DNA from 2 places in the Sinomonas sp. B1-1 genome. Region 2 is predicted to be linked to the other one. Evidence: riboswitches for the same ligand, from Rfam matches in the RefSeq annotation. Region 2 holds a riboswitch; the other holds the start of a gene.
What was found. Region 2 has a riboswitch for cyclic di-AMP ahead of ACQ5BE_RS11650 (C40 family peptidase). Riboswitches for the same ligand answer to the same signal wherever they lie in the genome.
Positions count from the first base shown of each region.

Region 1: linked by a shared signal. The riboswitch ahead of ACQ5BE_RS10950 (hypothetical protein) and the one ahead of ACQ5BE_RS11650 (C40 family peptidase) in region 2 are both predicted to bind cyclic di-AMP.

Region 1 covers NZ_JBCHVF010000006.1:100,757-105,159, forward strand. Annotated here, with positions in the region: gene ACQ5BE_RS10940 (response regulator transcription factor) at 1-639, opposite strand, end outside; gene ACQ5BE_RS10945 (hypothetical protein) at 818-1,642, shown strand; gene ACQ5BE_RS10950 (hypothetical protein) at 1,761-2,603, opposite strand; cyclic di-AMP (ydaO/yuaA leader) riboswitch at 2,610-2,804, opposite strand; gene ACQ5BE_RS10955 (winged helix-turn-helix domain-containing protein) at 3,407-4,246, shown strand; gene ACQ5BE_RS10960 (SixA phosphatase family protein) at 4,309-4,403, shown strand, end outside.
Region 2 covers NZ_JBCHVF010000007.1:77,946-82,348, forward strand. Annotated here, with positions in the region: gene ACQ5BE_RS11640 (HNH endonuclease) at 1-258, opposite strand, end outside; gene ACQ5BE_RS11645 (NlpC/P60 family protein) at 538-1,302, opposite strand; gene ACQ5BE_RS11650 (C40 family peptidase) at 1,403-2,131, opposite strand; cyclic di-AMP (ydaO/yuaA leader) riboswitch at 2,151-2,315, opposite strand; gene ACQ5BE_RS11655 (M23 family metallopeptidase) at 2,507-3,334, opposite strand; cyclic di-AMP (ydaO/yuaA leader) riboswitch at 3,341-3,553, opposite strand; gene ACQ5BE_RS11660 (metal-dependent transcriptional regulator) at 3,772-4,403, opposite strand, start outside.

The DNA of each region.
Region 1 (4,403 bases), on a different contig from region 2:
CTCGACGATGTTCGCCTGGCCGCCGAAGTCGTACTGCCACACCCGGTCGAGGATCTGGGCCTTGCTGATCACTCGCTTCGGGTTCTCCATCAGGTAGCGCAGGAGTTCGAACTGGGTGGCGGTGAGCTGGATGTCCTCGCCGCCGCGGGTCACCTCCCGGGTGTCCGTGTTCAGGACGAGGTCTCCGACCACGAGTTCGGCGTCGTCCTGCGCGGCCACGCCCGAGCGCTGCACGAGTCGGTGCAGGCGGAGCATGACCTCCTCCATGCTGAACGGCTTCGTCACATAGTCGTCGCCGCCCGCGGCGAGGCCCGTGATCCTGTCCTCGACCGCGTCCTTCGCGGTCAGGAACAGCGCGGGGACCTCCGGCATGAACTGGCGGATCCGGCCGAGCACCTCGACGCCGTCGAAGCCGGGCATCATGACGTCCAGCACCAGCACGTCCGGGCGGAAGTCCCGCGCGGCGGCGACAGCCGAGGGCCCGTCCCCGGCGATCTGCACGCTCCAGCCGGCCATGCGCAGCCCCATGCTCATGAGGTCCGCGAGGCTCGGCTCGTCGTCCACCACGAGGGCGCGGATCGGGGTCCCATCGGGGTGTGTGAGGGCGGGCAGATTGTTGACGGAGAAGGGGCTTGCCATGGTTCCAGCCTCCCGTGACGGTTTAGTCCCAGCCTGAGCCTCAGCTTTGAGCGAGCTGTGGACGCCCGCGGTGACCAGACTATCCCCGGTCACAGCCAGTCCTGCAGGGTGGCACAGCGTCGCCACAGGGACGGAACCAACTCTTGGGAGCAGGACACCGCGACCCCAGGAGGATTCAATGTCCGGCGAAGACCAGCAGAGGCCCCACGAACCCGGCCACGCCCAGCCAGGCCAGAACCCGAACCGGCCAGGCCAGCAGGCCCGGCCCTCCGTCGAGCCGAGCGTGCCGGGAGGGACGCACGACGCCGCGTGGCAGCAGGGCGCCCAGCCCGCCGCCGGATGGGGTGCCCCGGCCCCGCAGCAGGGCCAGCCCGCCGCCGGCTGGGGCGCCGCTCCTCCCCAGGGGCCGGGCCGGCGCGGGATGTCCCGCACCCAGAAGGGGGCTGCCGCCGCCGGCATCGCCGTCGTGCTCGCGGCGGGCGCCGGGGCCGCCGTGTATGCGGCGACCGGCTCCACCAGCGGCGCAGGAACCGCGCAGGGCGGCGTGGGCCAGCCGGGTGCGAACGGTCAGCCCGGCACAGGCGGCCAGTCCCGCTTCGGCCAGGACGGCGGTGCTCAGGACGGCGTGGCGCCGGACGGCTTCGGCCCCGCCGGCATGGGCGCCGGCACCATGGGACAGGTGCTGCACGGCGAGTACGTGGTGCTGCGGGACAGCCAGAACGTGACGATGGTCATGCAGACCGGCACCATCACCGCGGTGTCGTCGGGATCCGTGACCGTGAAGAGCACCGACGGGTTCCAGCAGACCTACGCACTGACCGCTCAGACCGAGTACCTGAGCCGGACGGCGGGCCGCAGCCAGCGGGGGTCCCAGTCAGGGTCATCGTCCGGGTCGTCGTCGAGCCTCGCCATCGGCCAGACCGTGAGCATCACGGCCCTCAAGGATGGACTCTCGGCGCTCACCGTCAGCGAGACTTCGGCATCGGCCGGCTCGAGCAGCTGACCCCCGACGTCCTGCCGAGCACGACGGCGCCGCCCACCTCGCGCTGAGGTGGGCGGCGCCGTCGTGCTCTGTCCCCCTGCTGCCGCCGTTCGGGCGGCCGGTCACTGCCAGCTGGTGATCAGTACCAGTTGTTGGCGAGGTGGAAGGCGAGGGCGTTGGCGGGGGAGCCGTACCGGGACTTGATGTAGTTCAGGCCCCAGTCGATCTGGGTGCGGTAGTTGGTCTGCCAGTCGGCGCCGACGCTCGCCATCTTCGAGCCCGGGAGCGACTGGACGATGCCGTACGCGCCGCTCGAGGCGTTCGTCGCGGTGGTCCTCCAGCCCGACTCCTTGGTCCAGAGGGTCTCGAGGGCGCTCATCTGGTCCTGGCCCCAGCCGAAGGCGGCGAGGCGGCTCGCGGCGTACGCCTTGGCGCCCGCGGGGTCATCGACGGGCTGGGCGGCGAGCGCGGCGGCTGCCTTGTCCGCCGCTGCCTTGTCAGCGGCAGCCTTGTCGGCGGCGGCCTTTGCGGCCGCCGCCTGGTCCGCCGCTGCCTGGTCGGCGGCAGCCTTGGCAGCGGCAGCCTGGTCCGCGGCGGCCTTCTCGGCAGCTGCCTGGTCCGCAGCCGCCTGCTCCGCCGCGGTCTTGGAAGCAGCGGCGTCAGCGCGGAGGGCCGCCTGCTCGGTGGGGCCGGCGGCGATCGACTGGGCGATCGAATCGCCCGAGGCTTCGGGAATGCTGGCCTCGACAGACGAGGTGCGGGCCAGGCCGTTCACGTTGGCCGTGGCTGCCGCGCCGCCTCCGGCGACCGCGAGCAGGCCGAGGGACAGTGCGACGACGGCGCTGCGGTGGCCGAGCTTGTCGAACGCGCTGCCGGACTTGGCGCCCGAGGACGCGGCAATGCGGGCGAGGGGGGAGGAGTGGTCGAAGGCGCGGCGGCGGCCATGAGGGCGCGGGGCAGCGCGGAAGGGGGACTTGCTCAAAGCGGATGGGCCTCTCGTTGGCGCCTGCGAAGTTAGCTGTCGGGTTCGGATGCGAGCCATCCGGCCCTGCCGATGGGCATGGGCTTCACCCCAAGGGCGCACCTCCGCTCGGGAGAGCGGGCGCGGCCGCCAGGTGGGTCCTCCGTCTCTGCCTTGAACTGAACGCAACGGGCCGCCGGCAGAGTTCGGCGAGCGGGTCCCGTGGGCACCCGCCGTTCTGCGGGCACCCATACACCGTACGGGAAGCTTCCGTCATTGTCACATTTGGGTAACGGCAGATTTGGCGTCGCACTAGCTGACCGAAGGGTCGGTTGTCTACCTGACGCGGCCGGGTCTCCGGCGCGCGTCCACAGCCGTCCACATTGTGAGATTCCGCCTAGTTCAACGGAAGATGAACGGAAGGAGTCCTTTCGCCGAAGATCCTTCGATGAAAACTCGACCATCTCCCGAAACTGTGAAAATCTTGATTCATAACAGGCCTGCGCCGAATCGTGATGCTGATCACAAAGGCCTCGCTGATCTCAACATGTGAGACGAAAGCGGCATTGTTACTTGCCTGTAGGCATTGTTACGCCGCACACTCTCAGTGTGAACAAAGACTCAACAGCACCTGCAGCCGCAGTAGCCCTCGCTGGCTCACCCGCCAGCCTCGAGCCGCGCTGTTGTCGAATGTCGAGCTGACTGCACCACCCCAGCGTTTAGCCCCAGTCGTTCCTCCGCCCAGCGTCGGGCAGCACCTACCCACGCGGGCGATCTGCTCCGCATTCGAAGCCTTCACGGCTAGTTCTCTCGAGGTCTGATCCATGTCTGTTGCTTCCGGCTACGTCCACATCTCTGTCCGCAACGCCCAGAAGTCCCAGCCGGGCCACCGGCAGCCGTTCGGCTCGCGCTTCCCCGGCCAGGCCGATGCCCCGGCTCACCCCGGAGCCCAGCAGGGGCTGCGGGCAGCCCAGCCCTTCCGCTCCCTGGCCGAGGACTACGCCCCGATCACCGCCCCCACCCCGGTCGTCCCCGCGGGGCCTGAGCCGGTGCGGGCGGTCACCCCGGACAACGTCGCGCATGGCTTCGTCCTCTACGTGGGCCTGTCCGAGCAGCAGGCCGCCGCGGCCGGCACATCGATCGCGCGCATCGCCCAGGAGATCCGCGCGTACGCGCAGAACCTCGTCGAGGGCGTCGAGAGCTACGCGGCCGTCGCGGTGGCGCCGGCCTCCGCACCCGGCTCCTCGCTCGACGTCGTGCGCTCCACCTTCGGCGACCCGACCATCGCGGCCCGCCAGCAGCGCCCCGAGCCCCGTCCGGCCCCGCAGTCGGACGCCCGCCCGGCCGGCGTCCTCATCGACCTCGCCCGCCGCGAGGTCCACCTCGACGGTGAAACCCTGAACCTGACGTTCAAGGAGTTCGAGCTCCTGAACTTCCTCGTGGAGAACGGGACGCGGACCGTGAGCCGTGACGAGCTGCTCGAGGGCCTCTGGAAGAACGCCGAGGAGATCCCGAACGAGCGCACGATCGACGTGCACATCCGCCGCCTGCGGTCCAAGCTCGGCCGTCTGGCGAACACTGTCCGCACCGTGCGCGGGCAGGGCTACCGGTTCTACGAGCACCCCGAGGTCATCGTCTGGGCCGCGCCCGAGTACTCGATCTAGTCGCTGCCACGGGGCAGCCGGCAGACGCCGGCCCCCTCCACCGCGCCCCGTAGGCTAGTGGCGTGAGCAAGCACCACCTCAAGCGCCTCGTCGTCCTGCGTCACTCCAAGGCTGCGTGGCCGGTCGGAGTCGCGGACGCCGACAGGCCGCTCGCGGA
Region 2 (4,403 bases):
GCCGCAGTACGCGCAGGCATGCGCGTCCCTTCGGAGCACTCCGCGTCTGCTGACGGCGGTCGTGTAGGTCCGGCGGGGCCTGATGTACCGGTTCAGCAGGATCACGGACGGGCGCCCCAGCACTTCGCGCGGTCCGACGACTGGATCGCCGTCTTCCGCCACGACGCTCGCCTTCCCGGCGAGCACCAGCACGAGGGCGCGGCGGAACGTGACCACCGCGAGCGGTTCATAACCAGCATTCAGAACGAGTGTGCGCATGCGCGTTCCTCTTCACGGCCGCACCCGGTCAGGGGCACAGGGCCGGCTGCCCTGTGCGTAGCCGGGCTGGATCGACTCTCCAAGAGTACTGAACGGTTGAGTGATTAAACGAACAGGCGGGATGCGGCGCCCCAACCGTCGGCCGAAGTTCACGCGCGCGTCATGTTCTGACCGGCGCGGATTAAAACCCTCAGGCGCCCCATTCCTCGCGGTATGGGGCGCCTGAGGCGCGCGTTCCCGGGGCCGTTCGCAGTGCCCGGGAGGGCGGTGTCGTGTGGATCAGCCGCCGACGCGGATGAAGACCGGGCCGGAGCCCACGTTCACGCTGAACAGCGCGGTGGTGCCGCCGTTCCACCCGCCGTGGACGGCCATGCCGTTGCCGACGTACACGGCGATGTGGGCCAGGCCCATGCCGCCGTTGGCGTAGTAGGCGAGGTCGCCGGGCTGGGCCTCGGCGGCGCTGACCGTGCGGCCGAGGGAGAGGTAGCCGGCCGGCCAGCCGTGGTAGTGGATGCCGACGGCGGCCAGCGAGTTGGTCACGAGCATCGTGCAGTCCTGGGCGACACCCAGCTGGGCGTACGCGGCGGCGGCGATGGCGGCACCCTGGCCGCTCGCGGCGGCGGGGGCCGGGGCGGGAGCCTGCACAGCGGTGCTGGCGGCGGCCTGCACCTTGGCGGGAGCCGGAGCCTGGGCCTGCGGGGCGGCCTGGGCGACGGGGGCCGGGGCCGGCTTCTCGACGACCGGGGCGGCAACGGACTCGACGGCGGGACGCTCGAAGGTGACGGCGGCCGTCGTCTCGGCCGAGATCGGCGCCTGGACGGCGCTCTCGACCTCGAGGGCAACCGGGGCCGACGCCTCGCGCTGGGACGAGACCTCAGCAGCGTTGGCGGCGACGCCGCTGGTCAGGACGAGGCCGCTGGCAGCCGCGATGACGGCGGCCTGGCGGCCGACACCGCCGGCGTTCTCGGTGACAGCCTTGGCGATGATGGCAAGGGAGGAGGTGTTGTCGGCGCGGTGGCGCCCGATTCCTGCACGGGTGGTCATACGGGTGAGTTCTCTCTCTCGTGTCCCTCAGGCCGCAGGGGGACGGCCCTCGGAAGGCGCCGCAGCGGGGGTCACCGCCGCGCCCGGAAGTGGATGGTTCTCAGCTGAGGGTGTAGAAGACGGACGAGCCGGTCGCGGCCACGGCGTGGAGCAGCGTGCCCTGCGAGGGGTTGAGCGCGCTGATCATCATCCCGTTGCCGACGTAGATGCCAACATGGGCGCCGCCGTTCTGGACCACGAGGTCACCGGGGGCCGGAGTGGCGGTCTGGCGCATGATGCTCCATGCCTGGACACGCGGGATGCTGATGCCTGCCTGGGCGTAGACCCACTGGGTGAAACCCGAGCAGTCCCAGCCAGCAGGAGTGGTGCCGCCCCAGACGTAGGGGTGGCCGATGCCCGTGTAGGCGATCGCCGCGAGGCTCGAGCCGGCGGCGTTCACGGTGGCGTCCACAGCGGGCGACGACTTCGTCGCGACCGCGGCCTGCGCGGTAGCGGTCTGCGTCTGCGCGGCCGGAGCGGTGGACTGGGTCTTGACGGGCTCGACGACGGGCGCGGCGACCGACTCAACGGCGGGGCGCTCGAAGGAGACCTGGGCATCGGTGGACGCGACGACGCTCGGCACAGCAGTGCTGGCCACGTCGGAGAGGGCGGAAGCCTCGCGCTGGGCTTCTGCAGCCTGCGCGGGGAGCCCGGCGCTGATGATCAGCCCGGACGCCGCGGCGATGACGGCCGCCTGGCGGCCGATGGTGCCTGCATTGTCGGACACTGCCTGCGCGACAGCTTCGAGCGGACGGGTGCGGACCGGTACGGCGCGATGGCGCGCAGTCATGGTGCGTGACGACACAGAAGTAGCCTCTCCCAGTGCCTACGAGGTGAGCTGTCGGGTTCGGATTGGAAGTATCCGGCCTCCCGGCTCGCGCCGGGCTGCTTAACCCCAAGGCCCTCCCTGAGGAGGACCAGAAGTGGTTCCCCCGCCTCTGCCAAGCGGTGTGTGCGAACGGCTTCGGAGAGTGGCAGAGCTAGGCATTCTCTCCGAATGTTCCAACTTGGTAGGAGCTGGAACAGGAACGACCCTACAGGACACCGGACCATATGTCACATTCGGATCACGGTGTGTTTATCGAGGATCACGAAAAGGACACGACGAAGGGCGCGCGCCCGAAAGCACGCGCCCTGGAGGGCTGGAGAGGGCCGCTAACGCGGCTCAGAGCCAGCCGTTGGGGTCGACGACGTCGCCGTTGACCATGACCTCGAAGTGGAGGTGGCAGCCGGTGGAGGCACCGGTCGTGCCGCTGAGGGCGATGAGCGCCCCGCGGTCCACCTTCTGGCCCACCGAGACCGAGAACGAGGAGAGGTGGTTGTAGGTGGTCTCGAGCCCGTTGCCGTGGTCGATCACGACCCGGTTCCCGCCGCCGTAGGGGTGCCATCCGGCGAAGGTCACGGTTCCGCCGGCGGCCGCCTTGACGGAGGTCCCGCACTGGGCGGCGAAGTCCTGCCCGCGGTGGAACTCGCCGGCCCACCCGCTGATGGGGCTCACGCGGTAGCCGAACGGAGAGGTCTTCTCCATGGAGTCGAGGGGGGCGCCGAGGGAGTGCTGGGCCTGGGCCGGCGTGACACCCTTGGCAGACTCGGCCGTGAGCATCTGCTGGAGCTGGCCGTCCGGGTTGAGTGCACTGCCCACGGAGGCCCGGCTGAAGGCGACGGACGCGTCCTCGGGCGCCGTGACCTCGGGCAGGACGGCCGTGTCGACGACCTGGGAGGCCTTCGAGGCGGCGCCGGCCTCGATGGCACCGGTGGCGGTGGGGACCGTCACGGTCAGGACAAGGCCCGTCGCGGCGAGTGCCACCCCGGCCTTCTGCCCGACCCCGGCGACCGAGGCGATCTCGGCGAGCTGGCGGACGGGGCTCTGGCGCTCGGCGGCGCGGCGGCCGCGCCTGCTGGCGTCTCGGGGGCGGAGGCCCGCGGCATGGTCGACATCGGCGAACGACGGCGACTGGGCGCGACGTCGACCGCGGACAGCTTGCTGGCTCAAGCGAATTCCCTCTCTCGTCAAGCGCCTGCGAAGTTAGCTGTCGGGTTCGAGCCAGAGAGTCCGGACTCGGCCCAGCCGCGCGGGTCTGGGCACACGGGTATCCACGGATGGATCCTGCGTGCCAGTGTCCCGAGCGTGCTGCGGGCTTCACCCCAAGGCGGCCTCGGCCGCCGCTGGTGGTTCCCCCGCCTCTGCCTTGGATTGCTGCATCCCGGTCCGCTGGCAGAGCTCGGCGTGCGGCTGGGATCACGCCGAAGTCCCGGCGCTTGTCCTCCAGCATAGAGGAACTCAAACCCGATGTAACGCTTTCGTGACCTTTAGTGAGAGGAAGCTCACGCCAAATTGGCGTCTGGCGGGTTACTCCACCGAGTAGAGGTTTTGTCCTCTTGTGTGAGGCCTTGTGCGACTCCCCGGTAACTACGCGGCTCGCGGGCCAGCTATGCCACCGAGACGAAGACGTGCGCCGCAACCTCGACCGGCAGCTCCAGCGCGCCGTCGACCATTGCCACGCGCACCGAGATGTAGTCCCCCACCCGCTCGAGGGCGACCTTGGCGCCCGGACGGATGCCGCCCTCATCGAGCTGTGCCAGCAGCTCCGGGTCCACCTGGATCGGCTCGGCGAGCCGGCTCACCACGACCCGGGAACCCGGGGCATAGGTGTCCATCGCCTCCACGAGCGTGACGACGCCGTCGGCGAACCCCTCGGAGGGGGTGCCGCCGAGGGCCTCGAGGCCGGGAATGGGGTTCCCGTAGGGCGACTCCGTGGGCCGTCCGAGCAGCTCGTACAGCCGGCGCTCGACGCGCTCGCTCATGACGTGCTCCCAGCGGCACGCCTCGTCATGGACGTAGGGCCAGTCCAGCCCGATCACGTCGGAGAGGAGGCGCTCCGCGAGGCGGTGCTTGCGCATGACCTCGACCGCCCGCCTGCGGCCGTCGAGGGTCAGCTGCAGGTGCCGGTCCCCTGAGACGACCACGAGGCCGTCCCGCTCCATGCGTGCCACGGTCTGGGAGACGGTGGGGCCGGAGTGGCGGAGCCGCTCGGCGATGCGCGCGCGCAGTGGGGTGATGC